DNA from 3 places in the Alistipes sp. ZOR0009 genome. Region 2 is predicted to be linked to each of the others. Evidence: riboswitches for the same ligand, from Rfam matches in the RefSeq annotation. Region 2 holds a riboswitch; each other region holds the start of a gene.
What was found. Region 2 has a riboswitch for thiamine pyrophosphate ahead of L990_RS06765 (class I SAM-dependent DNA methyltransferase). Riboswitches for the same ligand answer to the same signal wherever they lie in the genome.
Positions count from the first base shown of each region.

Region 1 (10,703 bases), on a different contig from region 2:
AAGCGGCACCAATAGTTACGCACTGCTTGAGGGAATAAGCCGTCCTCAATATAGTCTGGCGCATTTCTGAACTCAGCACGATAAACCCAAGCATTAGCAATATACTTCTCATTCAACAGGTTATTTACACCAACTTGAACTCCTATATTTTTAACTCCAGCAACCGAGAAATCGTAACCAACTTTTAGATTATTCACAAAGTAAGCCTTTAGCATTCTGCTTGCATTCTCCGAATTATCGTAGTACTGACGTCCAACATACTTAGAGGTGAGTATAATATTAAAGTTTCGGAACGGCTCAAATGTAAGTTGGCTTGCACCAATCACATCAGGAGAAAAAGAAATGCGGGTAGTTCCCAAATGGTAGTCCTTAATCTCATAGTTTACCCACGTCCCATCTGGATTCAAATCAGACAACTCCACGGAATAGACGAAGTCTTTAATTTTATTCTGGCTAAGCGTCAAATTTCCCTCCCATCTTAGGTTGTCTAAAATCTTAACGCCAGCCATTAACTCAACTCCACGGCGATAACTGGTAGGAACATTTTGGCGAATTGGATATCCCACATCATTTAGTTTACCCGTAAGAACAAGCTGATCGCGATAGTGCATATAGTAAACATTGAGACCCAAATTTATTGTACTTCCTGCATATTTATACCCAAGTTCGTAATCGAAAAGACGTTCTGAAGTAATTTTATTGGCAGATTTAAAGTTATCGGTATAGTCGGTGCGAGTTGGTTCGCGATTGGCTACCGAAAAAGAGGCGAACATGCTGTTTTTTTCATCAAGAGAATAAAAAACCCCCATCTTAGGATTCCAAAAATTGAATGTATGGCTTTGGGAAATATCAACAACATCGTCGTCAAGCCCCTTCATTTTGTAGTAAATGTAGCGGTGCTGAATATCGCCATAAACGTTTAGATTGTCGGTTACCTGCCATGACGTTTTAAAGTAAATATTGGCATCATCCTTGGTTGACTTGCTACGATACCACTCGTAATCGGGCAAAATACCTTGGTTAATCTCCGACCATTTAATCTTTCCAAAATGATCATTGGTAAATCGGCTAACTGCACCGCCTAAAGTGAAGTTCAAGTTGGCCGTTGGAGTAAAAACAAAGGAGGCTGTTGATCCCACATTGTCGTTATCCAACCATTTTTGCACAACAAAATCGTTGTACTTGTATGTTTTACCATTGTAATCGTAAGGCTTCAACCCGTACTTCTTAACCTTTGAGCTATCCTTATAATTCTCGTAAAATCCTTCGCCATGAGTAAAAAAGAAACCGACATTCAGGCTTGATATTTCAGACAACTTACGAGAGTAGTTAAGCAGATAGTGCGATTGCTTGTAGTTATCGGTTTCGTTTCCGTAAATGTGGGTGTTGAAATTCTTATCCTTATAATATCCGGCAGGATTATAGGTTCTGTCTGTACCAATAATAGAGCTGGGAACGCCCGTCCAGCTAATTCCGGTTTTCTCTTCTCCATAAATTATGGTGGCCTTAAGCGTACTACGATCGCCGTAGTAAGAACCAGACACCTGAGCCGATTTATGGTCAGAAGTAGCCCTATCAACATAGCCATCGCTCTTAGCACGAGAGATGCGGGCGTCAAAACGGAAGCGGTTGTTAATTAATCCCGTGCCCGCTAAAAAATTTCCGCGCCACGAGTTGTAAGAACCCACGTAGTTGTTAATCTCGGCATAAGGTTCGTTGCTAACAGAGCCTGTTTGGAAGTTTACGGTAGCACCAAATGCTCCTGCACCGTTGGTTGACGTTCCAACACCACGCTGAATTTGCACGCTGCTAGCAGAAGAGGTTACGTCGGGCATGTTAACAAAGAAAACCTGCTGCGACTCGGGGTCGTTAATGGGAAAACCATCAACGGTAATGTTGATGCGGCTTGCATCGGTACCACGAATACTAAATGCGGTGTTACCGATACCTATTCCGCTCTCGGTGGTGGCCACAAAAGAGGGTGTTAGCTCAAATATTTGAGCAACATCGCCTCCTGTATTGTTTCTTTTTATCTCGTAAGCCTTAAGATCGGTAAATGCCATTGGAGTTCGCTTTGATGCACGAGTAGCGGATACCACCACCTCGTCGCCAAGAACCGATTGCACCTCTAGCACCGCGTTTAAAGCCTGACTCTCCTTAATGTCGACACGAAGCTGCTGTGTTTGATAGCCAACAAAGCTAAATCGAAGGGTATATACACCTGGTTTTACATCACCAATGCGATAAAACCCACGACCGTTGGTGGTAGCTCCCTTACCAACACCTTCGATTAGCACGGTAGCCCCAACCAGAGGCTCTCCCTTTACTCCAACAACTGTTCCAGAGATTGTTTTTCCGCCTTTAATGGCTGCCGAACCTACCAGAGCGGCAAAAACCAAAAGCAGCGTAACGATTACGCTTAACTTGCGCATGATTAAATCTTTTAATAATTAAACATCGGCACGACTACCGCCGTAAATATTAAAAGGGGGAAAATAAAATGTAGATATGTTCGCTTTACTCCCTACGCCGGCACTACCCGGATCAGGTTAAAGGGTATAATCTCAGCCCGTAATATTAGGGCACCCCCGTTAGTCGATGCAAAGGTAACGTAAAATATTTTAATAAAGAGATATAAATTAGACATGCACTAAAATGCAAAAACAAGACTTACATCCAAATGATTTTTAGCAACATCGCATTCATAAACTAAATGCCAATATAAATAATGGTAAACAAACACCCTAACAACAGCCATTTAGTAGAAAGCATTTTAAACATACGCGTAAACTTGCTAAAGAGCAAACCTATCAAACGTCGAAACAAGACTGATAGACGAAACACCCATTCCACATTTAGGACCAATAACCATGTAAAAAGCGCATCATCCTAAGATATTGCAATATTATATGCAGCAACACCGTTTTAAAACTTAGCATTACCCATTAAACTACACAAAACCATGACAAAAAGAATTACAGCAGGCCTCGCTATCCTACTATTGTTTTGTTCGGCTACCGCAATAGCCATAAAACCCGATAGAAAATATCGGTTTTATCCAGAACACCTAGGGCTGATATATCGCGACCTAGATGTTACAACTCCAGATAAGCTTAGAATAAAAACATGGCTATACCCGGCACAAGATTCGCTAAGCAGCAAGGAAAAAGAGCAAGCGTGGGAAAATCCTACTAAACGAACCTACAAACTGCTCGACAAAAGAAAGCGCCCAACCATAATAATATGTAACGGCGACGCCGCAAACATGAGCTGGATGCAGTACGCGCTTGCCGGGAGCTACATTGCCAACGGATACAACGTCGTAACCTTCGACTGGCGCGGGTTTGGCGAAAGCTACGAGTGGAAGATGAACGAGGACTACATGGTGTACACCGAATTTCTTACCGACTACAAATCGGTGATTGAGATGGTAAAAAAACAGCCAGAGGTTGATCCAACACGCATTGCGCTGATGGGATGGTCGACAGGAGCGTACCTATCAATGGCAGCGGCAAGTCTGGATTCGGACATAAAGTGCTTTGTAAGGCAAGCGCTTATGACATCATTCGATGAGGTGATGCCAATAATCCGCGCGCTGCCAAAAAATAAGAACAGGCAGCTAATAGTGCCAGCAGATTATCCTAAAGAATTAAACCCAATTATGCTAGCACCACGTTTCAAAAGGCCAACATTGCTAATTGTTGGCGAAAAAGATGAGAGAACGCCTGTTGCAATGAGCAAATCCATCCTAGCGATGCTACCTGGAGAAAAAGAAATATGGATTGTACCTAAAGCGGAGCATGGAGGCGCGAACGGACCGATGCAAAACTTCGAGGTTTACAACAAAAAGGTGCTAGAATTTCTCAATAAATACTTATAGTGCTATATTTAGGGTAAGAAAAACAGAACTTGAGCTTAATCCATCCAAAGGCAGGCTCAAGTTTCCCCAAAATAACCCTAACTATGGAAAATTGGATTACTGTAATATCGTTTACCTACCCACAAGAGGCCTACCTAGCAAAAGCAAAGCTCGAGTCGGAAGGAATTGAAGTAACAATTAAGGACGATTTAACTGCGCAGGTAAATAACTTTTACTCCAACGCCATTGGAGGCGTAAAGGTGCAGGTAAAAGAAACCGACGTAGAACAAGCCATGCAGGCGCTGCTCGAAGCAGGCTACATTAAGGAGGAAACAACACCTACCCCGTCCTTCATTTCGGAGTTCGACAAAAAAACATCAAGATTGCCGCTCATTGGAACGCTAACGGTGGAGCTGCGCTTTATTATACTTATCACCATTTTAATAATGGCCATCATACTCCCAGTTATATTTCTTTCGGTATAACCTAAGTTCGATAAAAAATATGGAACAGAAGGATTACATGCTCCGCGAAATAGAAAAAACAGGAGCAATAGTAAGAATGATTGCCAGTAAAGTAGCTGGCAGTGCACATCGTAAGGGTGCTACAGCCGAGGTGCTGTATAGGCAAACAGCCGAAGACCTTTTATACTACCTCGAATTCGATCTCGGGGCCTTCATCCAAAAAAACGACGACCAGGCAGTAGAGTACATCGAGAAGATAAAAGGATTCGACATCGAAAACTTGCTTATGCTAAGCACCCTGCTCGAAAAAATAGCCGTTAAGCAGGAGTGTAACACCAAGCTCGCCCTCCTCCACAGGGCGCTCCTAATTTTAGAGCACATCAAGGTGATAGACGAAGCCAACTCCGCCGATCACGAGCAAAGGATAGCATTGATAAAGGAGCACATAAAAAAAAGCGAACCACACCGATAAGCAAAAACAGCCAATAACGCATATAAAATAATCGATATCAACAAATAACAACAAACGGATAAATGAAACTTCTCAAAATATTAATTTCAATCGTTCTCCTTATATGGAATGCAAATACAACAAGAACTTTTGCGCAAAGAGCTACAAAAAACGACATAGACAGCTTAAAACATCGCTATAGTCCCATTATAAATGGAGTATGGGTTGCACGTGATTATGTTAATTCAATAAAAAAAACAAAATCTCCAATAAAATCGGCACATACACTGGACGGATATGCTGCCTTACACATAAAAACGAACAACCTACTAGATAGCATCGAAGTAGGCGCAAGCCTAAACAACCACGAAGGAACGCTATTCACCCTATTCTTTATTAAAGGATGCTGTGGGAAAGGATTAAAAACAAACATCCCCGATTATGATGATGAGAAGAATTTCTACGAAATCGGCTACGAACAAGAAAATGGAGTAATCGAACTAATTTTATACCACTACGACAAAAATTCCCTTTTACTCGACTCAAAAAAATTCACCAAAATAGCCAACAGGCCTCAAGATGAGGACTTAGATTGGGGAATACAAGTAATCACCAACAAGAGTATCCTTGACGGGAAATACATCGTCCAAGACAAATACAACAACAAAACATTAATCACATTTAATAGCAATGGAATTGTAGTTGGGCATCCTCAATTTAAAACATTCTACATTTTTACCGATTACTTAGGGGCATACAAGCCTACCATCGAACAGATATGCTTCAACATCTATTCAAAAAAAGAAAAAACGTATGGATTTAAGATAAAAGGAGATACTATTTACTTGTATGATTTAACAGGAAGCGAAGAAAATAGAAATCTAAAAGCAGGTAAACTTGCGTACATATTAACTAAGCAACCAACCCGTTAAAGCTAAAATAGACACGCCATACATCATCGAAATAATTTGTGCTAGAGTAAGGTATAAAGTCAATCACTAAACAAAACGCAAGCAACAACTCTAAAAAAACATCCCACAGTAAAAAAAATGTTCGCTCAACTACGACTAATTTTGGAACAAAAACGGTTACCTTCGAAGCTATAAACAAGAAAATATCTATCCATAACTACAAAACAGCACCAGCGCATTTGCGAAGGGTGCAATAACATCGAAAACATGAAGAAGATCATTACCTTAATGCTTTGCGCATTTACCATCAGCTCTTTTGCACAAAAAATTGAGTATATCGACGATGATGGAATCAAAACACAAAAAGCAAAAGCAACCTCCCTTCTCAAAATTTACACTGATAGCATTCGAGACAAATCAATTCTAATAAAGAAATACAACCTCAATGAAATTTTGCTAGAAGAAGGCTACTACAAAAAGAATAATCATAAAATAAAGCATGGAGAAACAAAAGAGTACTATCTAAATGGTGCCATTAAATACAAATTAAACTATAACGAAAACAGGTTAGATGGAGAGGTATTCGGATACGATTCTACGGGAACCTTACGCCGAAAAGATACCTACAAGTTAGATTCTGTAGTAACAGGGAAATGCTATACATCTACCGGAAAAGACACATCATACTTTCCTATAATAGTATACCCTAGATTTAATGGAGAAGATCGTTCTAAAATACAATCATTTATTAGACTAAAGCTAGAATATCCAATAGAAGCTTTACAAAATAAAAAACAAGGCGTTGTTTTTGTTCGTTTTACCATAAATAAGGAAGGACGAGTTTGTAATGCGAAGGTTGTATATTCCAATACTCACAGCGATTTATTAGATAATGAGGCCATTCGAGTAGTTAATGAATCGTCCATATTTTGGGAAGCTGGGTATGTAGAAGGGAAAAAAGCGGATATATCATTTGCCATTCCCATTAAATTTCAATTGAACTAGGACTGTACTAAACAAACAACCATCCTTTTACACATGCAATAGGAATAAAACCCACCAACCTATGAAAAAACAGATAGCCCTAGTGCTGGCATTTTTTTGCCTAATGGGAATAGATGCGATAGCGCAAACAAAAAAGGTAAACGCCGACGATCTCATTAGCGGCATCGACAAGCTAGCTGGAAAAAAGGTAGAGGTAACGGGCAAGGTTACCCATATTTGCGGTGTCGACGGAAAAAAAATGAAGATCGAAACGCCCAACAAGAGCGAAATCATGGTTACGCTAAAGGACAAGGAGGGAAAAATAAGCTACAACCTGAACGGAAAAACCGTGCGGGTTACCGGAAAGGTAACGGAAACTCGGTTAGACGAAGCCTACATCTCTCAGGTCGAAAAGCGGCAGATTCTCGCCTGTAGCATCGACAAAAAGATGTGCATCGACTCTGTATGGGTAAAGAAGCAGCAAGAAAAGGGCAAGGCTGCCGAAATATCGCAAAAGGGGGCGGCCGACCTGCGCGCAAAGCTGAAAAATTCGAAGAAGGGCTACATATCGCTGGTTAAGATTACCGCCGAAAAGATAGAGGAGGTAAAGTAAGCCTACAGAATAAAGTGTAAATTTTGCAATCCATAAAATAGAGGAAAACTATCACACTAATGAAGCAAGAACACTTCGAAGCATTCGTAAAAACATCCACAGAATACTACACCAACAAGCTGGAGCAGTACGAGCAGGGTAAAAAATTTACGTTTAACCTCCACGCATTTCTTTTCTCCATATTCTGGTTTGCCTACCGCAAAATGTACCTACACGCATTCCTTATTTCTGTGCTAATTACATTAGTAAGCATCACCGAAGAGAAAATAGTTGGGTACTACGGCATTTATGACGATGCCCAAATAAAAAGCATCGATCTTATATGCAATATTTGTTTGGCAATTACCTACGGTTTTACGGCCAACTACCTGTACATTAAGCATGCCATAAAAAAAGTTGGAGAGGTAGCCCAAAATTTCGAGGGCGACGAAAGCTTGCTACACCAAGCCCTAGAAAGAAAAGGAGGAACTAACAGCCTTATTGTAACAATACTTATTTTGATAGGCATCATTTGTAGCATCATAACCGCATCGGTTGCCGGATAGGTAATTGTAGCCAACAAAATAAGCATCGTATTTACTATGGTAGAGGTAGCAAAAAAAGTGGGTAAGGTAGCCGTTGCACTGCTGGCGCTAGCGGGCTGCAGCGGCAGCGGACAACAAAGCGGCAGCGGCAGCAAGCAAAATCAGACAAGCACCTATGCCGACAGCCTATGGCACGTATTTGCAAAGGCGCTGGATGATAAAAACACAAGCTACCTAGCCCAAAATTCGCTCGACACCCTACAGTGCACCGAGTGCCGCCCCGATAGCAGCGGCAACAACCATCGCTACCCCAACGCTGTAGTGCTTAACAGCTACCTCAACGAGCTTAAACATCTGCCCTCGTTAAATGGCATTCCCTTCTCGGCATCGCTCGATGGCAACACCATCCGTATCGTGTACACCATACAAAGTAAAAATGCCGAAGAGGGAGCCTACAACCTCCTATTTACCCTTGTAAACACCGCAACAGGATGGAAGCTGGAGGGCATGCTGCTAACCTAAGCCAACATCGCGACAAGCAAGCGCCACCGTTCCTTTTTCGCTACCAGCGCAGCCTAGCGTAAGCTATCCCCACTAAAAAGATGCAGCAACTGCAGCTGCGTAAACCCAAACGCATTGCATCAATCAACTAACAAAAGGGCTACAGGCCCCATCCGATAAAAAAACAGGAGCAACCGGCAGCCCATAAACCTAAACTTGCCAGCTAAAAAGCTAAAAGCGCTGCTAGGTAGCATGATATTCGCCTCGGGGAGTTGCACCAATATCCGAAAAAAGTACTTTTGCAGCATCAAATTAAAAGGTTACAGTCGCTTTACTGTTAGGAATGCGAAGTTTATTGGAGCTTCGATGCGATAAATGCCTACCCGTGCATACGTACTGGCATAAGGGCGCTACTACTCCCCTACCTCGCTAAAGCATTTAGCCATTTGAGTGAATTTAGGGAAAGGTTGATCCCTGCAAGAAGTAGATAGGAAACGGAAACGGGCGTTAATGAAAAATTGTCGGCACATCAGACGTGCAGTAGGGTTACTCGCACTAATATTTTGGAATCATGTAAGCGGTTTTTCGCAAGTTGATAGCAGCTACATCGAGCTTCATAAAAATGAATTCATACTTAAGCCTTACCTATACAGCAACCTGCTTGGACTAAACCTAAAGGAAACCGAGCAGGACAAGGAGGTAACCTATCGATCCAACAATCCAACAGGTATTGGCATCGGATTGGCCCACCCAAAGCTCCCATTTGGAATATCAATAGGCTGGATTACCGGCGCAAGATCCGAAAACAAGTACGTTCGCACCAAATCGTTCGACGTGCTCTTTAACCAGTACGGCAGAAAGTACGTGCTCGATATATTTTACCAGCAGTACAAGGGATTATTCAGCGATTCGCGAAACGTGCTGCCCATTAAGATAGACTGCCCCGACCTATCGGTTTTCGGAACTGGCATCGTTGGCCAATACGTGTTCAACGGCAATAAATTTTCGTACCAGGCAGCTTTCGATCAGAACGAGCGGCAAATAAAATCGGCCGGAAGCCTTCTGGTGGGCGGCGCGCTGCATTTCATTCGCCTCACAGCCGATAGCTCGTTTAAGTTCGATGGACAAAAAAAGAAGTCGGCCTACCAAGCAGGCGTCAACGTAGGTTACTCCTACAGCTGGGTACCCCAAAAAAGATGGCTCTTTAACGGATCGATCACCTTAGGGGCAAACTTGGTAAACAACAGCATAAAATCTTTCTTTAACCGCAATCTCTACGTGGCCCCAACCGCTTTAGCACGGGCCACCATCTGCTACAACCACGAGAAATGGCATGCCGGAATGGCCTTCGTAACCAACTACATCGAGCTACGCGATAAAACAAACGCCATGGTAAACCTCAACTACGGGCGGATATACTTTTTCTACGTCCGAAAGTTTAGCATACAGCGATAGGCTAAAAACAAATCAATAAAAGACAAAACAACATAGGAATACAGATAATTTTAGAGTTCCCCAAAAAAACTGTATAAGTTTACTATATAACTACCAAAAGCGATTTAAAATCGCAAGCATAACACAGACCCTCAAAAAGAACCTCTAGCCACTCACGCCGTCAAACTAAAAGTCAACCGTCTTGAATTATTAATATTATTTCACTTTAATTTACTTTTCGCGAACATCGTGAAGAAATAATTACTAAAATTACAAAATTCTAAAAGATTCACTATTTCTATAAAAGAACGTACTACAACAAATACCCTTAGTTAGACATTTTGAATCTGATATAAATTGATTTTGCTGTAGCAAGCAAAAAATTTCTGATTGCACTTCCATTTTTGTTGAAATACTGAATACAAAAGAAGAAAAACAACTATATAACTTACTAAAAAAGAACATCATGGAATTCAAAGAACAAATCAAACAACTTGGAGATAAAGTTGTAAAGATGAAAGACCAAATTCAAACCGAAGAAGCAACAAAAAGTGCCTTCATCATGCCTTTCATCCAATGTCTAGGGTACGATGTTTTCAACCCAATGGAAGTTGTCCCTGAATTCATAACAGATTACGGCGCAAAAAACATCGAGAAAGTTGACTATGCCATTCTTAAGGAAGAAAAACCTGTAATGATCATAGAATGCAAAAATCACTCAGAAAATCTTGATAAGCATTACACTCAAATCCATAAATATTTTCATCTAACCAATGCCCGATTTGCATTGCTTACCAATGGAGTGCAATATAACTTTTTCACAGACCTTGATCTGTCAAATAAAATGGACGAAAAACCATTTTTCAGCTTCGACATAACAAATCCGAAAGAACAGCAAATAAAAGAACTTTCAAAGTTTCACAAAAGCGGATTCGATATCAATACAATACTAACATCGGCCA
Region 1 is NZ_JTLD01000009.1:2,309-13,011, reverse strand. Features, by position in the region: gene L990_RS02850 (TonB-dependent receptor) at 1-2,432, opposite strand, end outside; TPP riboswitch at 2,505-2,600, opposite strand; gene L990_RS02845 (alpha/beta hydrolase family protein) at 2,963-3,880, shown strand; gene L990_RS02840 (DUF2007 domain-containing protein) at 3,964-4,344, shown strand; gene L990_RS02835 (hypothetical protein) at 4,364-4,795, shown strand; gene L990_RS02830 (hypothetical protein) at 4,858-5,706, shown strand; gene L990_RS19050 (energy transducer TonB) at 5,953-6,690, shown strand; gene L990_RS02820 (DUF4920 domain-containing protein) at 6,752-7,282, shown strand; gene L990_RS02815 (DUF2628 domain-containing protein) at 7,342-7,827, shown strand; gene L990_RS02810 (hypothetical protein) at 7,864-8,328, shown strand; gene L990_RS02805 (DUF4421 family protein) at 8,818-9,762, shown strand; gene L990_RS02800 (type I restriction endonuclease) at 10,208-10,703, shown strand, end outside.
Region 1: it holds a riboswitch for thiamine pyrophosphate, as region 2 does, so the genes downstream of both, L990_RS02850 (TonB-dependent receptor) here and L990_RS06765 (class I SAM-dependent DNA methyltransferase) in region 2, are expected to answer to the same signal.

Region 2 (10,703 bases):
TGCCGGCGCCTCCGCTTGGATCGCTACCAGCTATGGTAAGTACGCGCTTATATTCCATTTTATAGTATCAGTTTCAGTTGTTTTTAAAAATGCTGAAAGCCTACATTGCCTAGGTTAAATTCTTCTCCATTGTCGAGCCATTTAATGCAACTTGCTCCGCCAGTTATGAAGCCGATGGTGCTTAGCTCCTTGCTAAAGTTCGATTTAAAGGCTTCGTTTACAGCGTCAAAATCGCTAGGGGCTATGGTACACAACAATTCGTAGTCTTCGCCACCTGCTGCTGCCATGCTAAGGCAGTCCCATCCGTACTCCTCTGCCGCACTTCGCAGCTCGTCGGATATGGGGAGATGGCTAACCTCTATAATGGCGCCGCACCCCGAGGCCTTTAGTATGTGGGGAAGATCGGAGGCAACACCGTCCGATAAATCCATCATGGCATGTACCCCGGCATACGATGATAGTAGCGCACCTTCCTCTATTCGGGGAGTGGGAGTGTGATGCTTGTCTATCAAAGCTGTAATTGCGGGCGTTTTTGGAAACTTATTTAGTACGGCTTCTAATCCCGCTGCTGAGTCGCCAAGGTTTCCGCTGACGCAAATTAGATCACCCACCTTTGCCATTCCTCTACGTCTGGCTTTTCCCTTTTCGCAATTGCCAATAATGCAGACGTTGATGGCCAAGTGCTGCAACGACTTTGTGGTGTCGCCTCCCATCAACGGTACGCTGTACCTTTCTGCAACGGAATGGATTCCCTTCATCAGCTCGTCGAGATACTCTACTTCGGTATCTTTGGGTATGGCAATGGATAGGAAGGCTCCTATAGGGGTACCTCCCATTGCAGCAATATCGCTAAGGTTAACGGCCATGGATTTTACGCCCAGCTGGTAAGGGCTAATGGCATCTTTCAGAAAGTGTACACCCTCTACCAGTAAATCGGTAGTAACCAGCCACTCTTCCTTTTCATTTACGGGGATGATGGCACAATCGTCACCAATTCCAGTTTGCCCGCTATTTAGTAGGTGGCTGAACATTGGTTTGAACCTTTCAATGAAGCCAAACTCTCCTATACTATTTAGTAACATCGTCTTACTTTATTGGTTTGCATATTGCTGTTTAGCGTAGCAAGTCTACCTTAAGTGGATTCTTTTAATGCTGCGTTTTCATTGCAATACACCTATTTTCAGATTGTAATTTTCAACTTCATTTTTTCGATCAGCTCTTTGGCTGCATCTTTAGGCGATGTAGCCGAGCATATTGCCGAGACTACCGCGATACCATTGGCTCCTGCGTTTACAATATCTGCAGCATTGCTACTATTTACGCCTCCAATGGCAACGGTAGGATGGTTGGTAAAGGAGGCAACTTCTTTTACTCCCTCCAAGCCAAATGGATGCGCGATATCCTTCTTCGTTTGCGTTCCAAACACGGGCGAAATTCCGATGTAGTCTACATCTAACAGGTTTGACTGGCGCGCTTGCTCCATATTTTCGACAGATAGCCCGATAATCTTATCGTATCCGAGCAGCCTACGGGCAATCTCGTAGGGCATGTCGCTTTGTCCGATATGCAACCCATCTGCATCAGCGGCCAAAGCAACGTCTGCTCGGTCGTTAATAATTAGAGGTACGCGGTAGGGCTCTAACTTTTGTTTTAAACGTACTGCCAGCTTAATGAAGTCTCGCGTTGTGCAATCCTTTTCTCTTAGCTGTACCATTGTTACGCCCCCTTTTACGGCCTCTAGTACAATCCATTCTAGGTCTCTTCCGTACGATAGAGAACGGTCGGTAACCAAGTATAGGCTTAAGTCAACCATATCTGCGTATATTCTGATTTAATCTTTTCTATTTCGATGTTAGTTCTTCCAACTACGCATTAGAGTGAGTGGAGGCTACAGCCTTATGCATGTAGCATTTCCACTTTTGCTCGCTGTTCGGCCACTAATCCTACAATATTATATAGCCCATCAATAAAGGCTACCTGCATTGAGGCTGGTCCTGCCGATTTTATTGCGGCCATTTCGCCGACAACCCCCATTATGGTCATGGCGTTGGTTGCTGCTAGCAGGGCATTGCTGTTTACTGCCGCAAAGGCCCCAACTATGGCTGTTGCGGTACAACCCATTCCAGTGACTTTTGGCATCAGTGGCGATCCGTTGCTTACCGTGTAAACGGTTTTACCGTTGGTAATATAGTCAATATCTCCGCTAATAGCGACAACCGAGTTGGTGGCAATGGCTAGCTTCTTGGCCGCCTCTAGCGCAGATGCCGAGGTATTGGTGCTATCAACCCCCTTGGTTGTTGCATTTTCGTTGGCAAGGCATAAAATTTCCGACGCATTTCCTCTTATGATGGTTGGCTTGCACTTTTCTACTATTTGCATGGCCACCACCGTTCTGTAGGGAGTTGCGCCAACTCCTACTGGATCGAATATAACAGGGATGCCTTTTTGGTGGGCCGCTTGGCCTGCTGCCACCATTGCTTCAACCCAAGGGTCGCTAAGTGTACCCATGTTGATAACGAGCGATGATGCAATGTTAACCATGTCGGCCACCTCGTTTGTGGCATGGGCCATTACAGGCGAGGCGCCAATGGCAAGCAGCGCATTGGCGGTGTTGTTCATCACCACGTAGTTGGTTATGTTGTGTACCAGCGGCGATTTCTCTCTGATAAGTGCCAAATCGTTGGCTAGGTTTCTGTTTTGGTTCATATCTTTTAGTTTTTGATGGCGCTTATGGCAACGTAGTCTCCGCAGTCAAATCCTTCACGAGGTTCTTCGGTAATGTTGTTCGAGTAGATTGGATGCTTGGTAAGCGTTTGGGCGAACTGCATCTCCCCAAAGCCCGCTTTTTCGAGCATCTCGACTTTTTCGGCGGTGGTGCGCCAGTTGGCTACCTTTACAAACTCTATTGGATATGGATCTTGCGGGTGTACTCCTTTTAACAGCGGGTGATCCCACGTTTCGACTGCTTTAGCGAGGTTGTAGAGTAGCGCATACGAGCTCTCCTTCGGAACATCGATTACCACAATTCTGCCGTTTGGCTTAAGAGCAGCATAGGCTTTATCGAAGGCGGCTTGCAAATCGGTAATGTAGCTGGGAGTCCCGTTAAAGAGTATCGTATCGTAGCAGGCTATCCCAAATTGGGCATCTTCGGCGGTGGTTATGGCGACGTTCATTCCTCGTTTGCGGGCAATCTCCGCCATTCCTGTCGATGGCTCGATGCCATTTTTTACCACTATACCATATTCTTTTTCGAGGAGCATCTCAAAAAGACCACTCCCGCATCCAACCGATAGCACGTTGCCCGCATTCTTGCGGAGGAAGTGGGCAACCAGCTTTAGCTCGGAGTAGAGAACATGCTCGTTGTTTAAAAACCAGGCATCGTACATGCTGGCATACTGGTCAAAGCTACTTTTATCCATAGTCATAAAATAAAAAAGCCGCTCCACGTATGTGAAACGGCGAAATAGATTGAATCTAACGAAAAAGTCTTCAAAAAATCCCGTTTCCCTACGCTGTTATGAAACAGATCAGGTTCATGGGGTATAATCTCAGCCCTAGTGGACACCCCCAACAGTCTCTACAAAGATAGCCGAAATGCGCAATCCTTGTCTCCTTTTCCGTTTTTTGATAGATGGAGGAATATGTTTAATAACAATGTTATTTGCGGAGGATTACTATTGTGTTGATTTATAGAAGCAGGTGTTTGTCTTTGTTAGATTTTGTATGCTTTGGATTTGTATAATGCAATTTAAAGATGGTTAAATTGTAAATATTCCGAAGGCGAAGAAGATATCTTTGTCGCCTAAATTTCGGACTTAATCTAGGAAAAAAAACATGTTGGAATATAGGGATTGGAAGTTCTTCAAAGACATGGAAACGTCGTTGAAGAAGCGGGTACTTTTTAAAGTCGGCTTTTGGCTCTCGCTGTTGCTGATGGGGTTATTTTTATTTTTTGCGATACTTTTTTGGGATTACGCGATTAGCAGTACTACCAACTCTGCGAGCGAATTCTCACAGTCGAGCTCTAACGCACTAAAAGTTCGTATCTATAGGGCTATCGGAGTTGCTCGTGCGCTGAGCATGTCTACCGACTACATGATGCATACCAACGCGGCGGCGGCTGACTCGAACTTATCGCGTAGCTTGTATAACTACAATACAAGGCTTAATCATTACAAAGGAATTTTGCTTTACCAATCGGCCTACTACAGCTTTGATGCTGCTCAGCTAGGTAGGGTTGATGGTGGTCGCTTGTTTTATCAGTCGACTTATACTCGCCCAGCAGCTGTTTGCCAGAAAATGGCAGGCATTGGCGACGGAGAACTGCAGGCAAACTTGAGAAAAGCGGAGGAATTTAAGCAGGCTATTGTTTCTATTCCTCACGAAAGCAGCTACAACGATGGAGGTTCATCTGTTAAGGTGATTTCAGTGGCTGCTCCAGTAGAGCATGATGGGAAAGTTATAGGAAGTGCTGGGGTCGATCTTCCATTGGAGGAAATAAACCAGCTGATAAAAAGTTTTAAGCTTCCTCCTCATGCAGTGGCGTACCTGTTGGCACCCAACGGAGAGGTGGCCTCTTACTCTTCAGAGATTTCGGATTCGAGGATGAAGTACATATCGGAAAATAAGCTCTTGTACAAGACTGTTAGCGACATTATCGGTGAAAAAGGGGAGGTAGAAGGTCAAGGTGTCGAGATTAAGGATAATGGAATGCAGTCGTTTATTCTTCCTGTGATACTAGACGAGACAAATGCCCGATGGGTATTTGTGGTATCGGTACCTACTTCTGTTTACTATGCATTAATATGGTTAAAGCTGGGACTATTACTGTTGGTTACTGTAATAATGCTGGTGGTAGTGCTAGTTGTTGTAAGGAAAATGGCGGTTCAGGTTGTAAAGCCAATTATTGAGATCAATGGGAGCATACAGCGGTTAGCTCGTGGCGAAATATTTGGTTCTAACTATGTCGAATTGCATCATAAAGATGAACTAGGCGAGATTGCTAGCTCTATAAATACGCTGATAGATTCGCAAAAGGAGGCGGCTGAGTTTGCTGTTGCTATAGGACAGGAAAAATTTGATGTCGACTTGGCTGACAGAACTGGCGATGATATGGCAGCTGCTTTGGTGGCCATGAAGGAGAATCTACTAAAAAGCAAGAATCTGGAATTGGAACGTCAGGAGCAGGAGGCTATTACGCACTGGGCAGCAGAGGGGATGGCGCAATTTGCCGAACTTTTACGTGCGAGCGATTCCAACATGAAGGAGTTCTCTGCCCGTTTGCTTTCGAGCCTAGTTCGTTATATCGATGTTAACCAAGGTGCCCTTTTCGTATTTAACGAGGAGAGCAAGGTGCTGGAAATGACAGCCTGCTTTGCCTACAATCGTCGTAAGATGGTGGATAAGGAGATGGCTGTTGGCGAAGGGCTGGTTGGTCGCTGCTATGCCGAGGCTGAGTCTATCTACTTGCTAGAAATTCCTACAGACTACATAGCCATTACGTCGGGGTTGGGAGATACGCCACCTCGCTCGTTGCTTTTAGTACCAATGAAGGTAGATGGTGAGGTTTTAGGGGTACTCGAACTTGCCTCTTTACAGGAAATTCCAGATTATAAGCTTCAGTTTGTTGAAAAGATAGGCGAAAGTATTGCTGCCACCATTCGTAGCGTGCGGGTTAACCATCATACGGCTCAGCTGCTCGAAAGAACGAAGGTGCAGGCTGAAGAGATGGCTGCAGCGGAGGAAGAAATGCGCCAGAATTTGGAGGAGCTGCAATCTACTCAGGAGGAGATGTCGCGTATTCAGGAGGAGCAACGTGCTGCCATTGAGCTTACGCAGATTGATAAGCAAATGTTTGCTGCCTTGTTCCATTCTACATCAGAGAGCATCTACTTTAAGCATAGAGATGGCCGCTATGGAAGGGTGAGCGATGCCGCTTGTGCGCTGCTAAGGGTTAATAGCGTAGAGGAAGCAGAAGGAAAGACGGCGTTTGATCTCTTCTCTCACGAAACGGCATCGGCTATCGAGAAGGAGGACAATGAGGTGATGACTACCCAAAGACCTATAGTTCGTCAGGAGGGATTCTTGACCAACCTAGATGGTTCTAAAATAAAGGTAGAAAAGAGCAAGCACCCAGTTCTTGATGCAAAAGGGGAATCGGTTGGACTTATTGCTATCTATAAGATGTTAGAAAATTAGCGCGCTAATTTTTCTTCAATAAAATGAGGCCTATTCTATTTAGAATAGGCCTCATTTGTTTATTTATCTGCTTTTGTTATCTGCTTTTTGCTTTTCTAGCAAAGCCTTTAATCGCTTTGCTATTTTGGGATGCTGCAGTATAAGGTTGTTTTTTTCAAGAGGATCGGCTTCTATGTTGTATAACTGGGCTTCAGGGGCGTTGTCTACACCCTTAGAGGACCAGCCACCCGATCCTTTGCAGTCGATATACTTCCACTTGCCCTCCCTTATTCCAAAATCTCCATTTACGCCATGATGTATGATTGAGGTTCTGTGCGGCTCTTTCCTTTGGAATTTCGAACTTATAAGCGGAAGTATGGAGAAGCTATCCTCAGCCTCATTGTCGGATAGCTTGCTGCCAAGCAGCTGGGCACAGGTAGCAAAAAGGTCGGTTGTGCAGACGATTTTATCTACGCTTGCTCCTTTTTTTGTACTATTGGGCCAGTAAACAATAAGGGGAATCCGGTGTCCTCCATCCCAAACATCGCCTTTCATTCCCGATGTTCCATGGTTGCTTTCGTGCTGATACTGCTGAATGTCGCTAGGAAGCCAATGGGAACCGTTGTCGGAGGCGAAAATAATCATAGTATTGTCATCAATTCCTTGCTTTTTGCAGGCCTCTGCTATTTCCTTTACCATAGCATCTGTCATCATCACAAAATCGCCGTAGGCGCCAGCGCCTGATTTCCCAAGAAATTTTTCGGAGGGAAGCCATGGGGTATGTGGAGATGTTAGCGCAAGGTATAGAAAGAAGGCGGAGTCGGATTTTGCGTTGTTGTTGATAAACGATTTTGCATCGTTAACCAAGTTCTCAAGCACCTCCGAATGCTTAAAGTCTGAAGCTACATCACCGCCTCTGTACCAACGACCACGTGAGCTCTTATCGCTCCATGATGGTTGAGCGCTTACTTTTTCTCCTGTAATTTTCTCATCCCTGATGAATAGGTAGGGGGCTATATCTAACGAAGACGGAATAATGTAGCTGTAGTCAAAACCGCAAGCCTTTGGTCCTCCTGTTATAGGTTTGCTGTAGTCTACGTTGGAGGTGTTTAAGATTCCCCAAGGGTCGCCTTCGGTGAGGGGACGGTTGGAGTTCACTTTTTCGTAGTTTAGGCCAAGGTGCCATTTCCCAATACAAGCCGTATGGTATCCACGCCTTTTAAAAAGATTTGCAACGGTTGGTCTGTCTTCTTCAATAAGAGGCCGATCGTAACCCACAAGCACCCCCGCTTTTAGGCGCGAACGGAAGCAGTACCTGCCAGTTAGGATACCGTAACGGGTTGGTGTACTTACCGCAGAATTGGAGTGGGCGTTGGTGAAAGACACTCCGTTGCGAACAAGGCTGTCTAGCGTGGGTGTTTTAATCTTACTTTGCGGATTTAGCGCTGAAATGTCGCCATAACCCATATCATCAGCAAGAATGTAAATGACATTAGGCTTACGTTCGTCTGGCTTTTTTTTATCAGGTGCTTTGCCCTCTGATGGTGCTGTTGTACAAAATGCCACCCCAGTTAAGCAAACGGAGATGAGCCTTTGGTGGATTAACTTCATGGTGTTTGGTTGTTGTAGGCGGCAAAATAAGGCAATTTATGGTAGATATCTATACACAAAAGGCCATCTCGTCGAGACAGCCTTTTGGATGTATTGTAATTGTGTAGATGTTGGTACTTCTTAAGCCATCATCTTTGCCTTGTAGGCCGCAATTAGGTCGTTTATTTTGTGAGCCAAATTGTACAGCTCTGGGTTGGGCATAAACTCTAAGCGCATGTTGATGTACTGGAATAGCCTTTCGAGTGCAACACCTAGGTTTTTTACGATTGGTTGAAGGTCTATCAGAACTACGTTTTCGTTCTGCTCCTTAAATTTTTCGTGCGCCTCCTTAAACTTAAGCTGTCCTTCCTCAATTTCTTCTACCCAATGCTGGGCATGCATGGTGGCAATCGCCTTTTTGAGCTTGGGGTAGGTTTTAAGAATGATAAGCAGGTTGTCTACCCTGATGCTCTCGTCGGGGTTGCGCAGGCGGTGTATATCCCAGCTGATATCCTTGAACACCCCTAGTATGGTTTCGCCAGCTCGCACCCATTCTACGTTGTGGTGGCTTGCGCAGATGGCGGCATACTCCCGCAGGTTGATTAGCCCGTTATCCCTCATGTCGTCGGCCTCTACCATTTCAGCAGCGATAGGGTTATCGCTCATACGTTCGTAGGCCTTCTTTAGCGCTTCTGTGTGGCATTCTACAGCCTGAATGTGCGCACCTAAATCGGGGTTGGCCTTTTTGGCCTTGTTGGCGGCTGCTGCAATTTTGGTTGCGAAGACCTGTTTCTCTGGAATTCGCATTTGTCGGTAGGGGTGGTTGCTAATCATTAGGTGTAGCTTTTAAGTTTACCGAAAGCTAGAAAAAAACGGCGAACAAAACCAGTATGGCTCCATTAAAATTGCATTTTATCTTTTTAAAAGCTCAATACAATATCGGGTGATGTAATTCGTTTCTCTATCAGTACAGATTTTGTATATTTGGACAGCTTATTTTGAAAGTAGGTGCTTAGCCCCCGATTTTCGGGGAGAAGGTATCCGCCGCCAATAGAGACAAATCCCTAGTGCTAGCACTTGCAAGCGGGGGCGCGTACGGTGCGGCTATGCCGGTTGCAACCAACCTTAAAAACATTTTATTAGGATGAAAAAAATAATCGCAATTTCAGTATTGGCTCTACTGGGTTTTACAGGAGCTTACAAGGCCAACGCGCAGCTGCATAACATGGGGCTTCAGATGTCGATGATTTGGCCTAAGGGTAACGACTATGGTAAGAACTTTAATAGCCTTTATGGCGGTCTCTTTTACGAGTACCGATTCCAAGGTAAGGACGAGGATGTAAACGAGCTGATGGATCACTTCGGGTTGGAGTTTGGGATTAACTACACCGAGTTCATCTTTAAAAATAACTGGGATTTGCAGAAGTTTGGAGAGAATAACAGCTCTATAACGGATTATGTCAACTTCTTTGGTACCAATAGACCCTATACAAAGCACAGCAATAAGGGGGTAAACTTCTATGCGGCTCCTAAGGTGTACGTAACCATCTACCCAGAACTGGTAGAAATGTACCTAATGGGAAAGGTTGGTTACCAGTACCTGAATACATCGGGAACCATGACTGCTAATAACGCCCTTACACCTTGGAAGGCACAAGGCGGTACCAACAATAAGATATTTGTGGGGGCTGCTGTAGGTTTCGAGGTGAAGCTGGGTACCGTTTCTGTAGGAACTAACTTAGGTTTCGACAACAACTCTCCATCTTCGATAATGAAGAAGGAGGTTTATAAGCAGTCGGGGGTGAATACTCCTGTAGAAATTTATCCTTTCAAAAAGATGGATAAGATGTGGGGTAACCTTGTTTTGGAATTCAAGGTTAAGGCGCAGCTAAATGGTAAAGACTAATGTAACCTGTATACATACCGAAATAGGGGAAGGCCGTCGAGGTTTTCCCCTATTTTTTTATTGCTCGTTAAGGTAGTCCTGAAACCAGTCGAGGTGGCGGCCTATATCGATGCCATCAACAAGGGCGTGGTGTACGTGGATGCTGGTAGGCATCAGCAGCTGGGGGCCCTGCTCGAATATTTTTCCGAAGGTTATTTTTGGGATGCTGCCTTTATGCTCAAAATGTCGGGCATGGCTTAAGCTGGTAAACGGAATCCAGGGGATGGAGGAGTAGTGTATCGTGTTTGGCGCCTCCTTCGAGAAGTCTAGCCCGCTGCTGGCCTGCACCTGCGCTATCACCTTTTGAGCCTTCTCCGAAAACTCCTCAAAGCTGGCCTCGTAGGTAAAGTAGGCAAAGTTGAAGGTGTCGTCAGGGCGAATAATGGTGGTTGACGGGTGGACAATATCGTACTGTACCACGCTGCCATCCTCCTCGATGCGCAGCCTAAGGGCAGGTGTCTGGTTAACGGCACGGATAGACTGGTACAGGTGGTATAGAAAGAAGGAGTGCCCCGCCGACTTGCAGTACTGGTAGGCGTGGGTTACGTCTACGTTTACGCACATGCCGTAAAATGGCTCCTCGAAATTTTTGAAAAACTGGAAATGCGCCTTGCGCTTCCAGGTCTCTACGTCAATAACCTTTTTCATCCTTTACCCTTTTTGGTGATCCTATATCGATGCCGCAATATCGCAAACGCGCAGTATGCTGTCGGCCTGAAAAAAGAGGGGCGAATCGAGCTTGATGTCTACCTTCTCGTGGCTCCAGGTGGTGTGGAAGGGGACGTGTACGCCGTAGCCGCCAATTTCGAGCACGGGGATGATGTCCGACTTGAGCGAGTTGCCTACCATTAGGAACTCGGCAGGTGCCACATCTAGGTGCTTTAGCAGCTTTTGGTAGTCGGAAGGCCCCTTCTCCGACATGATCTCTACGTGGTGGAAGTACTTTTCGAGCCCCGACTTGTGCAGCTTCCGCTCCTGATCGAGCAGATCG
Region 2 is NZ_JTLD01000020.1:32,150-42,852, forward strand. Features, by position in the region: gene thiD (bifunctional hydroxymethylpyrimidine kinase/phosphomethylpyrimidine kinase) at 1-58, opposite strand, end outside; gene thiL (thiamine-phosphate kinase) at 84-1,082, opposite strand; gene thiE (thiamine phosphate synthase) at 1,181-1,813, opposite strand; gene thiM (hydroxyethylthiazole kinase) at 1,897-2,706, opposite strand; gene L990_RS06765 (class I SAM-dependent DNA methyltransferase) at 2,712-3,419, opposite strand; TPP riboswitch at 3,488-3,579, opposite strand; gene L990_RS19170 (GAF domain-containing protein) at 3,835-6,198, shown strand; gene L990_RS06775 (sulfatase family protein) at 6,262-7,788, opposite strand; gene L990_RS06780 (DUF6261 family protein) at 7,909-8,601, opposite strand; gene L990_RS06785 (hypothetical protein) at 8,912-9,673, shown strand; gene L990_RS06790 (chloramphenicol acetyltransferase) at 9,731-10,360, opposite strand; gene L990_RS06795 (HAD family hydrolase) at 10,382-10,703, opposite strand, start outside.

Region 3 (10,703 bases), on a different contig from region 2:
GTAGTTAAAATAGCCAAATGGTTCATGCTGGTTATGCCTATTGTTGTACTTTTCTATAATGCGCACGGGCTAAGCATGAAAGAGGTGTTCATCCTCCAAGCAATCTACTCTATTTCGATAGTTGCTTGGGAAATTCCATCTGGTTATGTAGCCGATGTAATTGGACGGAAAAAAAGTTTGGTCATTGGAGCCGTACTCGGATTTCTTGGATACCTTATATATAGCTGCACGTATGGATTCTGGGGCTTTGTATTGGCCGAGGTTACGTTAGGCATTGGTCAAAGCATGATATCCGGTGCCGATTCTGCGCTTTTATACGACTCGCTCATTCACGCAAAAAAAGAGCGGGAGTACAACCGATACGAAGGGCTAACTACCTCCATCGGAAACTTCGCAGAAGCGTTAGGCGGAATTCTTGGCGGACTTCTAGCTATATATTCTATCAGATATCCGTACTACGCACAGGCTGCAGTTGCGTTTATTGCCATTCCATCATCCATCTTACTAAAGGAGCCTCCTCTAAAAACCCAAAAACGGAAACCAAACTGGACCGACATTTTCAAAATTATAAAGGAAACGCTGCACAGCAACCCTAAGCAGAAATGGAATACCCTTTTCTCTTCATTCACAGGAGCATCAACGCTTACAATGGCTTGGTTTGCCCAACCCTACTTCAACGAAGCCAACCTGCCTATCCAATGGTTTGGCATCGTTTGGACCATCTTAAATCTCGTTGTAGGTATTAGCGCAATTTATGCCTTCAAAATAGAAAAACGGTTTGGTCCTGTAGCAACCGTAACGGGTTTTACCATACTACTTAGCCTATCCTATATCCTGCTCGCTTTGAAAATATGGTTACCAGGCCTATCTATTTTGCTCCTATTCTACATTGCCAGAGGCATAGCCACCCCTACTCTTAAGGATTATGTAAATAGAATTACAGAGTCTGATGTAAGAGCAACGGTTCTATCTATTCGAAATTTCACAATCCGAATAATATTTGCCGTAATGGGCCCAATCTACGGATGGTGTATCGATGCATATGGACTAAAAGAGGCGCTATTTCTAGCTGGTGCTCTCTATTCTCTTTTCAATTTTGTTACCCTTTTCTACTTTATTAAGTACAAAACCTACGAGTAGCATACCTCCTCATGACATCATTTAACGTAATGCGATACATCAACATCCAAAACATTTACAACTATTTACACAAAACACGTATAAAAAAAAGGCATAATATTTGCCAATAAAGGAATAAGAAACGCTGCGGTGAACGTTTTTCTACTACATTTGCCGCACTCTTACTTTGAATTGATGTTGAGATTTTCAATTAATTCGCTAAAGGATTTATTCGAAGAGAGCACGATGCGTTATGCAGGAAACACCGCGTATTCGTATACCAACGGCGAAACCTACACTTACAACGATATTCGTGCAAAAGTAGAAGTAATCCAAGCACAGATGAGCGATTTAGGGCTTACGTCTGGCGACAAGATTGCTATCCTTAGCCAAAACATGCCAAACTGGAACATCGCCTACTTTGCAATTACCACTGCAGGAATGATCGCTGTACCAATCCTACCCGACTTCTCTCCTGCCGAGATATCGAATATACTAGAGCATTCGCAGTCGCGAGCAATATTTGTATCAGACAGGCTACGTTCAAAGATCGAAGAAGAAGCGGTAAGCAAGCTTTCAACTATTTATAGTATAGACAACCTATCCTTAGTAAAAGGCGAAAAAGTTACTTCTAGCGCAACGGTAAAGGCTACGCCTATGCCCGATGACTTAGCGGTTATCATATATACATCAGGAACAACAGGCCGTTCTAAAGGCGTAATGCTTAGCCATAAGAACTTGGCTAGCGAGGTTATGATGGCCTCAGACCTTCAGCCTGTTTATCCCGAAGATGTTTTTCTCTCCATACTTCCCCTTTCCCATACCTACGAATCGTCGTTAGGAATGCTGCTTCCATTCTACGGAGGCTCCTCGGTTGTGTATATGGAGAAACCACCCGCAGCATCAACATTGGTTCCGCTTCTAAAAAAGGTACAACCAACCATAATGCTCAGCGTTCCGCTAATTATCGAAAAGATATACAAAGGGCAAATTCTTCCCAAGTTTACCCAAAGCAAGGTTGTAAAGATGCTCTACTCAATTGCTCCTATTCGCAAAATGCTTAATAGAGTTGCTGGGAAGAAACTGATGGAAACCTTCGGAGGACGTATTCGCTTCTTTGGCATCGGAGGAGCAAAGCTCGATCCTATTGTAGAGAAGTTTTTAATGGAAGCCAAGTTCCCCATCGCCATTGGCTATGGGCTTACCGAAACGGCACCGCTACTGGCTGGCACAAATCCTCAAATGGCAACCTTTCAATCCACAGGTCCAGCCATTAATGGTGTATCTATCCGCATCGACAACCCAAACCCTCAAACGGGGGAAGGCGAAATTGTATGCAGCGGTCCCAATATTATGATGGGCTACTATAAGGACGAGGAGCAAACCAAGGCAGCCTTCACCGAAGATGGCTGGTTTAAAACAGGAGACCTTGGCATTGTCGACAAAAAGGGATTTATCTACATTAAAGGTAGACTAAAAAATATGATACTAGGGCCAAGCGGCGAAAACATCTACCCCGAAGAGATCGAATCTGTAATTAATGAGTATTCTTTTGTGGTCGAATCCTTGGTTGTCGAAAAAAAGGGTAAGCTTGTTGCCATGGTTCACTTTAACTATGAGGAACTAGAGAAGCAGTTCCACCATATGAAGGAGGATGCCATCAGAAGCTTCAACGAAAAGGTCGAGAAGATGAAGGCGGAGCTACAAGACTATGTAAATGCCCGTGTCAACAAGTTCTCTAAGATATCTCTTGTGATAGAACAAAAGGTACAATTTGAGAAAACCCCAACTCATAAAATAAAAAGATACCTATACTGGTAGTCTTTTCTGGAATAATGCTAACAGGCGCTTCGAAATAGAAATTTGAGGCGCCTTGTTAGTTTTAGCCGGCAAACCATCCTCGTTCCTGTGCATAATAGTATATCGAGAGTATATTTTTGCTCCAATTAAAAGAAGCAAACGAAATCAAAGCAGTAAGCAATAGCCTCATCGGCATAAGTTTATTACGCCTCAATTCGTCCTACTTTAACAATCCTGATTGAAGCGCAACATAAACCGCTTCTGTAATATTCTCAACATTTAGCTTTGCGAAGATTCGCTTCTTATAGTACTTGATATAGGTAATATTCTGGTTTAGCATCTTCGCCATCTTTTGCTCGTTGTAGCCTAATGTGGCAAAATGCAGAATGGTAAGCTCCTCTTCCTTTAAGACCGTATTATCATACGGGACAAACTTCTCCTTCAGCGGAAGGTATATCTGCCGCTTATCCCCATCGTACATATAAATAGTCGTTTTCTGAACCTTCTCCCTTCTACCTGGCTTTATTACGCACAAATACACCCATGGTAAACCATCAACATTAAAGTATAACGGATGGCATACGCAGTCTACGTTAACTAGCATTCCCATCTTCGTTCTAAGCTTAAACGATGAGTTTATAACAATGCTTTTCAATGATTTTTCTTGGATTAACGAGGCTATTGTCTGAAAACGAATACGATTTTCCTCTATTTTATCTTCCTGATTCTCGCTTGCAAGTAGCATCCGAATAGCTTCATCTGTATTGCTAGGCAGCTCTTCCCGTTTATATCCTGTCAGAAGGACAAAAGAATCAGAGTAGAAAAAATATTCCCATGCCAAAGCGTCCAACAGCATACATTTTAATCCTATTGAATGGGCCATTATCGAAATATGGCGCTCTATATTTTTAATATCATCATTAAAACCTAGCTTAACCTTTGCTTTATCCATATCTATTTTATTTTCCCAAAAGACCCAACTTGTGAATTGTAAAAAGAGCCTGAGGCATATTCTTTACGTTTAGCCGCATAAACAGCTTATACTTTATATTTTTCAGATCAGGCATTGATATATTCATCTTTTCGCAAATTTCCACTTCACTAAAGCCCTGGCCCGAATAGTTGATTATTTGTAGTTCTGTTGGCGTTAGCTCTACTTTCTTTAATTCTTGAAACTTTTCATTTTTGAAATCATACTTAAAGTTTTTCTCATTTTTGCCATATGATATCACCAAAAAAGGCAAGTCATGCTCCTTCTCTGGCCTGACAATAAAAAGCATGCTGCGAAGCTTATCGCCTACAAAATCTACAGGGATTCCCACTATTGTAAATTGCCGAAAATGCTTGTCTAACTTAAGAAACAGTCCAAACGTCAAGTTAAAGTTCCAGCCTAGATTTTTACCATCAGCGGACAAAAAATGGTGAACCGCCTTGTTTATTTGATTCAGCAGCGCGATTCCCTCCTCATTCAAATGATCCACCCAAAAAGCGTAATCCAACTCCCGTTCAAACTTAGTGTCGCTAATCTTAGGGTTATACGAAGCCATAAAGATCTTCCTACAATACTCATCCACATAGTACAATGTACTTTCGGATATTTTTGCATAAGTGGCAAATGTTATGACATGATTTTCATACGTCACTTCATCAAGCCCCTCCCCAAACTCCATGTTCTCATAAAAAAAAGACAACCGTCCAACCATAACAAAAATTTTATAGGGCTAAATAACTATTCAAACAACACGTTAATAAACTGCAAGAGCGTACTAATAGTAAAGCCCTCCTAATTCATAATATTACACTAACAGGCCGGCATCCCCCATGCGAACCTATATCTACTTCTTACAATCGAATGAAAAAAGATTGATATTATTAGGTTCTGCCAGCAGGTAACATAAATATACAAACCTCTAAACCTTATTATCCATGCAAAGAACCATTAAGTCAATCCAAAGCAAGAAAAACGGCATACTCCAAAAACAAAAATCCTAGAAGATTAATAAACAGAAGACTGACATCCTAGAGATAACCCTCTTTAGCCATATTGTCAACAAGTTTATCATGCAAGATGAGAATGAGTTAATTTAGAATGAAGAAACAGCCATAAAACTAAACACCGAGATCTAAACAAACATTCCCCATATATTTGTTTCGATTAACAAGCTTCGGCCAAAAAACGCCTCAACAACCGCTCTAATTACAATACCGTATGCAACAATTTAGCGGTTTGGGTATTAGACGGATTAAAATAAAAACAAGACCTTGCTAATTGTTTTAAATCTTTACGCCTTAGTTTCGTAAGAATCGGCACCAAAATATAGGCTAAAGTCAACCTATACTTTCTTCTTCTAAATAATATCATCTCTTACAAGACTCCTGCTAAGATTAAAAATGAGCCGCTGTAAAACATGCTTTAACCACTGTTTTAACTGTTTGCAAATATAGAAAACATGTTCAATCAACTACACATGACACCTTTATCGTTTGTGAATTTTAAAACATTAAATATACTTTTGTTTACATTTGAACGACAGCTGGATCTATTCATAAAACGCATTTGTTTATTTATAAAGATATTAACTCACAACAAAAACCTCACACGATCCTTATAAAAGCTCCATGCTGTATCTTTTCATTTTGTATAACAACATACATTTTAAAATCTTTTAATCGACATAGCCTCCCCTCTTTTTATCGTACTCCAAAGCTCAAAACTCTCCCCCAACGCATACTTATCCTTTTAAAGCAAGCATCTACCGCATCTTAATCCTTGCATCCCTCACTCCAATCACTATCCATGCTAATATTCTTTCTATTATAGAGTTAAAGCCTACACCTTCAAATAACGAATTCTATATTACTTCAACCCCAAACCTACACTCAGCAACTTCTCCAACATTTAATGCCACAACCTAAACACCTTGCGTTATGTATTACATATATTAATATTTGTTAGCAGTAGTTTTAATGTTCGTTAGCCATTGTTGTATACTTTTGTCGCAAACATGAACAATCATCTACTTTGTTCATAAATATATTGGTTAAGGGATTTCTAAAGGATAAGCTTTAGTCGATTTCTAAAGAACACCACAGTATAAAAGTATCTACAGAGAGTTTCTTCTCACCTATTTTCGGATACTACGTTTTGTGCTGAAGGAATAGTCGTTTTTACGATTGAACTTACTATACCATATCATGGCTAAAGATTGCAGCCTTTAGCCCAGTATGCGCCTATATCGTAGGTTTATAGGTTCTTTAGAGGACAGTTACTCCCCCGAAATTCCATCAATAACCACATTACAGTTTACTAATTAATAACCAAAGCCCAATTTAAATGAACTTACGGAAAACCGTTTTAGTACTATTGCTTCTACAGACACTTTTCATGCTTAGCTGTAGCAAAAAAAACGAACAGCTCGATTCTATTAAGCTCTCAAAAGAAAGCACCTCGTTTCTACCTATCGAATCTTCGGAAAAGCTGGCCATTATGTGTAATGGGAAATGGGAGGCTACAGCTGATGCTCCCTGGATTAAGCTATCGCCTACTAGCGGAGAGGGTAATGGAGAGGTCGAGATTGCTGTTGAAGACAACCTTGAGCAAACAAGTAGAACCGCCACTATTCGCTTTAAATCTGGTAGTACAACTAAAGTATTTACTGTAAATCAAGAAAAAAGCGATAGGTCAATCACCATCGATAAGCAGAATATTTATGTTGATTTTCAGAATCACGAAGAGGAGCTTACAATAAAGAGTACCAGAAGCTGGAAGGTATCTACGCCAACCGAAAGTTGGATTTCCATATCAAAAGCAGCAGGTACTGGCACCGAGAGTATTAAAATTACAATTTTACCGAGTACGCTTGTTGGGGTTGAAAGAAGCGCTTCGCTTCAGATTATTTCGGGTAAAGAGGTTGCAACGCTCAATGTAAAACAGGAGGGCAAGCCCCTTGAGTTCAAAGCCACCGATAACGATATTGAAACAGACAGCAACGGAGGTAACAAAATCGTAGCTATCAACGCAAATACCTCTTGGAGAGTGGCAGGAGACATCCCTCAATGGATCACTCTTTCAACAAAGCAAGGAGATGGCAACGCAAAGGTAAATATTACCATTGCGAAATACGATAATGAAGCAGCTCGGTCTGCAACACTAAAGGTTATTGCCTTTACTGGCGATAAGGAACTTGGCAACCTTTCCATTAAAGTATACCAAGCAGGCCGACCTAAGGTTAATCCGTTAAGAGTAAAGGATAGCTTAGCGCTAGCTGCCCTTTATAAGTCGGCGGGAGGTGAACAATGGAAAGAAAAATGGGACTTAAGCAAGCCCATCAGCACCTACCACGGCGTCAAAATAAAAGACGACAGAGTTGTTGTTATCAACCTTTGGAATAATGGTCTAAAAGGAACCATTCCAAACGAGCTAACAGAGCTAAACCAGCTTTGGGAAATCCAGCTTGGCCATAACGAGCTCACCGGTAAAATACCAGAAGACTGGAGCAAGCTAACCCTTTTGACATTTTTCAAAATGCCGTACAACAATCTGGAGGGAACAATCCCAACTTCGTTAGCTAGGTGCAAGCATCTAATGGAGCTTATCCTTGATGAGAATAAGCTAACAGGAACTATCCCTACAGAGCTAATCAACCTAGAGCTGCTAACCAACCTGCTACTTTCCGGAAATAAGCTAGAGGGAACTATCCCATCTTTTAAAGGATCGAGCCTTGCAATGCTTTACCTGCAAAATAATAACCTAACAGGCTCCATCCCGAACTCTATAGGAAACCTCCCCCAATTGCAACGTCTAGGTCTTAAGTTAAATAAACTCTCAGGTATAGTTCCTTCTAAGCTTCAACAAAATTCTCATTGGGACGAATGGGAGAAATATAACCTAATTACCCTACAACAAAACGGAGTGGTACTACCATTAAAATAGCAGCAATAGCTACTTAAATAGATTAAAAGCCATAAAGAAAGATCATCCGTGCCATAGCAGCATACTGTAGACGGTGTTTATTCAATCCCCCTTGTTTTTTCACCACACCACCACTCTACAATGTGCTAAGAGCAAAAAGCATCGGGTGATCTTTCTTCCTTTTACTCCGCACAAAGGCAATAGCGATTCTTTACTCAAATCATATCCTAACAAAGGCAGCTACTTGGTAGCTGCCTTCTATTTTTACAGAAGCATATCCCCGAAAAAAGGAAGATGCTGCCCCTAAACATATAAAACAAGCTTGCACGATAGGCAAAGAAGTGTACCTTTACCTGCAAATAAGCTAGGGGTGCCTAACATTACAGGCTGAGATTATACCCTTTAACCTGATCAGGATAATACCTGCGTAGGGAAGTGTAGGACATTCGTCCATTTTTGCAATGCCATGCTCCGCATTCCGGCTTATTCATAATTTTAAACCTACTATTATGGAGCAAATTGTTTCTGCAGGAATTATTGATTCCTATTTCCGAAAGCTTAAAGAAAATCTTTCTGTCGATGTCGCCATTGTTGGAGGAGGTCCCTCTGGACTTGTAGCAGCCTACTTCCTTGCTCAAGGAGGTGCTCGAGTTGCCCTTTTCGAACGCAAGCTTGCCCCCGGAGGCGGTATGTGGGGTGGAGCTATGATGTTTAATGAAATTGTCGTTCAAGAAGATGCTATTGGCGTTTTAAAGGAATTTGGAATAAACCACGTAAAGTACCAGGAAGGATACTACACTGTTGATTCGGTACACGCCACTGCTGCCCTCACCTACCATGCTTCCCGAGTTGGAGCCACCATCTTTAACTGCACCTCCATAGAGGATGTTGTTTTCCATAACAACCGCGTTAGCGGATTGGTGATAAACTGGGCACCCGTACACCGCGAACGTATGCACGTCGACCCTCTTGTTATCATGTCTAAAGCAGTTATCGACGCCACCGGACACGATTGTGAGATAGCCCGCACGCTCGAACGCAAAAACGGAATTGTACTAAACACCGATACTGGTAAAGTTATGGGAGAGCGTTCGCTCGCCGTAGAAGAGGCCGAACGTACCACCATAGAGAACACCAAAGAAATTTATCCTGGACTATTTGTTTCCGGAATGGCTTCTAATGGAGTAAGCGGCAGCTACCGCATGGGCCCAATATTCGGGGGGATGCTCCTTTCTGGGAAAAAGGTTGCCGAAGATATCCTTGCTTCTATAAAGTAGCCATGACTCCTAGCAAAATAGGGCTTTACGTTATTATAACAAAGCCCACCCTTAGCTATAAGGCTATTGCCGAGCAGTGTGTGGCTAGCGGTATTACAATGCTTCAGCTGCGCGAAAAGCATTTGTCCGACGCCGAGCTGCTACGCGTTGCCCGCGACTTACGGGCAATTACTGCGGGAACAAATACGCAGCTTGTCATCAACGATCGTCCCGATATTGCTGAGCTATGCCGTGCCGACTTCCTGCATCTTGGTCAGGATGATATTCCTATTGATGATGCCCGAAAGATTGTTGGTGATATGAAAATTGGACTCTCCACCCACTCCATGCAGCAGGCTCAGGAGGCAATGAAACACGCTCCAGCCTATATAGGATTTGGACCAATATACCCAACCAACGCAAAGGCCAATCCGGATAAGCCAGTCGGAACCGAGCTGCTGAAGCAGGTACTTGGAGTTGCCTCTGTTCCCGTTGTGGCAATTGGTGGAATATTTCCCGAAAATATCCACGAGGTTGTAAAAGCGGGTGCTACCAACGTGTCGTTGGTTCGCCACTTTATGTCGGCAACCAGCACCAGCGAGCTACAGCTTAGGCTATCCGAAATTCAGCGTAAGCTAAACCCTTAAAAGGCATGATGAGGACAGTAGCACTACAATGTGAAGCTTTATAGCCTTCCCCAAACTAAAAAGACGAGAATAAATGATAACACAGCTAGAATATGCCAAGGCGGGTATTGTAACCCCCGAAATGAAAACTGTAGCAGCCTACGAAAAGGTAGACCCCACCTGGCTTTGCCACGAGGTTGCCCAAGGACATATCGTTATACCCAAAAACATCAACCACCAGTTCGACGCCAAAGGCGTAGGTGCAGGTATCAGCATCAAGGTGAACGCCAACATTGGCACCTCCGATCGCCACTGCTCGCTAGATGAGGAGCTCGAAAAGCTGGATGTTTCGGTAAAATATGGTGCCGATTCTGTAATGGATCTCTCTACTGGCGGCGACCTTCACCATACGCTAAATACCATCATTGGTAAATCGCCCATTATGGTAGGTACGGTACCCATATACAGCGTAGCAACGCGGCTACTTGCCCGTGGCGGAGCAATCGCCGACCTTGATCCAGAAGAGCTCTTCGCCGAAATTGAGTATCAAGCCAAAGCGGGAGTCGACTTTATGACGCTACATTGCGGAATAACCCAAACTTCGGTTTCCTTCCTCCAAAATCACGATCGTACCTGTGGTGTTGTAAGCCGAGGCGGCTCCATTTTAAAAAGATGGATGAAGGATAATGGCAAAGAAAATCCTCTTTACGAGCAGTACGACCGCATACTTAAAGTATGCCGCCAGTACGATGTAACCATAAGCCTTGGCGATGGATTCCGACCTGGCTGTGGAGACGACGCCACCGACCGCGGACAGATTGCCGAACTGCTAATTCTGGGCGAACTGGTTGATAGAGCCAGAGCCGCAGGCGTACAGGTTATGGTAGAAGGGCCTGGACATGTTCCCCTAAACCAAATAGAGATGAACATGAAAATAATGAAAAGGCTCTGCAACAACGCACCATTCTACGTGCTTGGTCCGCTACCTAC
Region 3 is NZ_JTLD01000037.1:6,098-16,800, forward strand. Features, by position in the region: gene L990_RS11790 (MFS transporter) at 1-1,140, shown strand, start outside; gene L990_RS11795 (AMP-binding protein) at 1,315-2,940, shown strand; gene L990_RS11800 (helix-turn-helix transcriptional regulator) at 3,140-3,871, opposite strand; gene L990_RS11805 (helix-turn-helix transcriptional regulator) at 3,879-4,622, opposite strand; gene L990_RS19285 (BACON domain-containing protein) at 6,254-7,852, shown strand; TPP riboswitch at 8,188-8,282, shown strand; gene L990_RS11815 (sulfide-dependent adenosine diphosphate thiazole synthase) at 8,341-9,108, shown strand; gene thiE (thiamine phosphate synthase) at 9,111-9,734, shown strand; gene thiC (phosphomethylpyrimidine synthase ThiC) at 9,808-10,703, shown strand, end outside.
Region 3: it holds a riboswitch for thiamine pyrophosphate, as region 2 does, so the genes downstream of both, L990_RS11815 (sulfide-dependent adenosine diphosphate thiazole synthase) here and L990_RS06765 (class I SAM-dependent DNA methyltransferase) in region 2, are expected to answer to the same signal.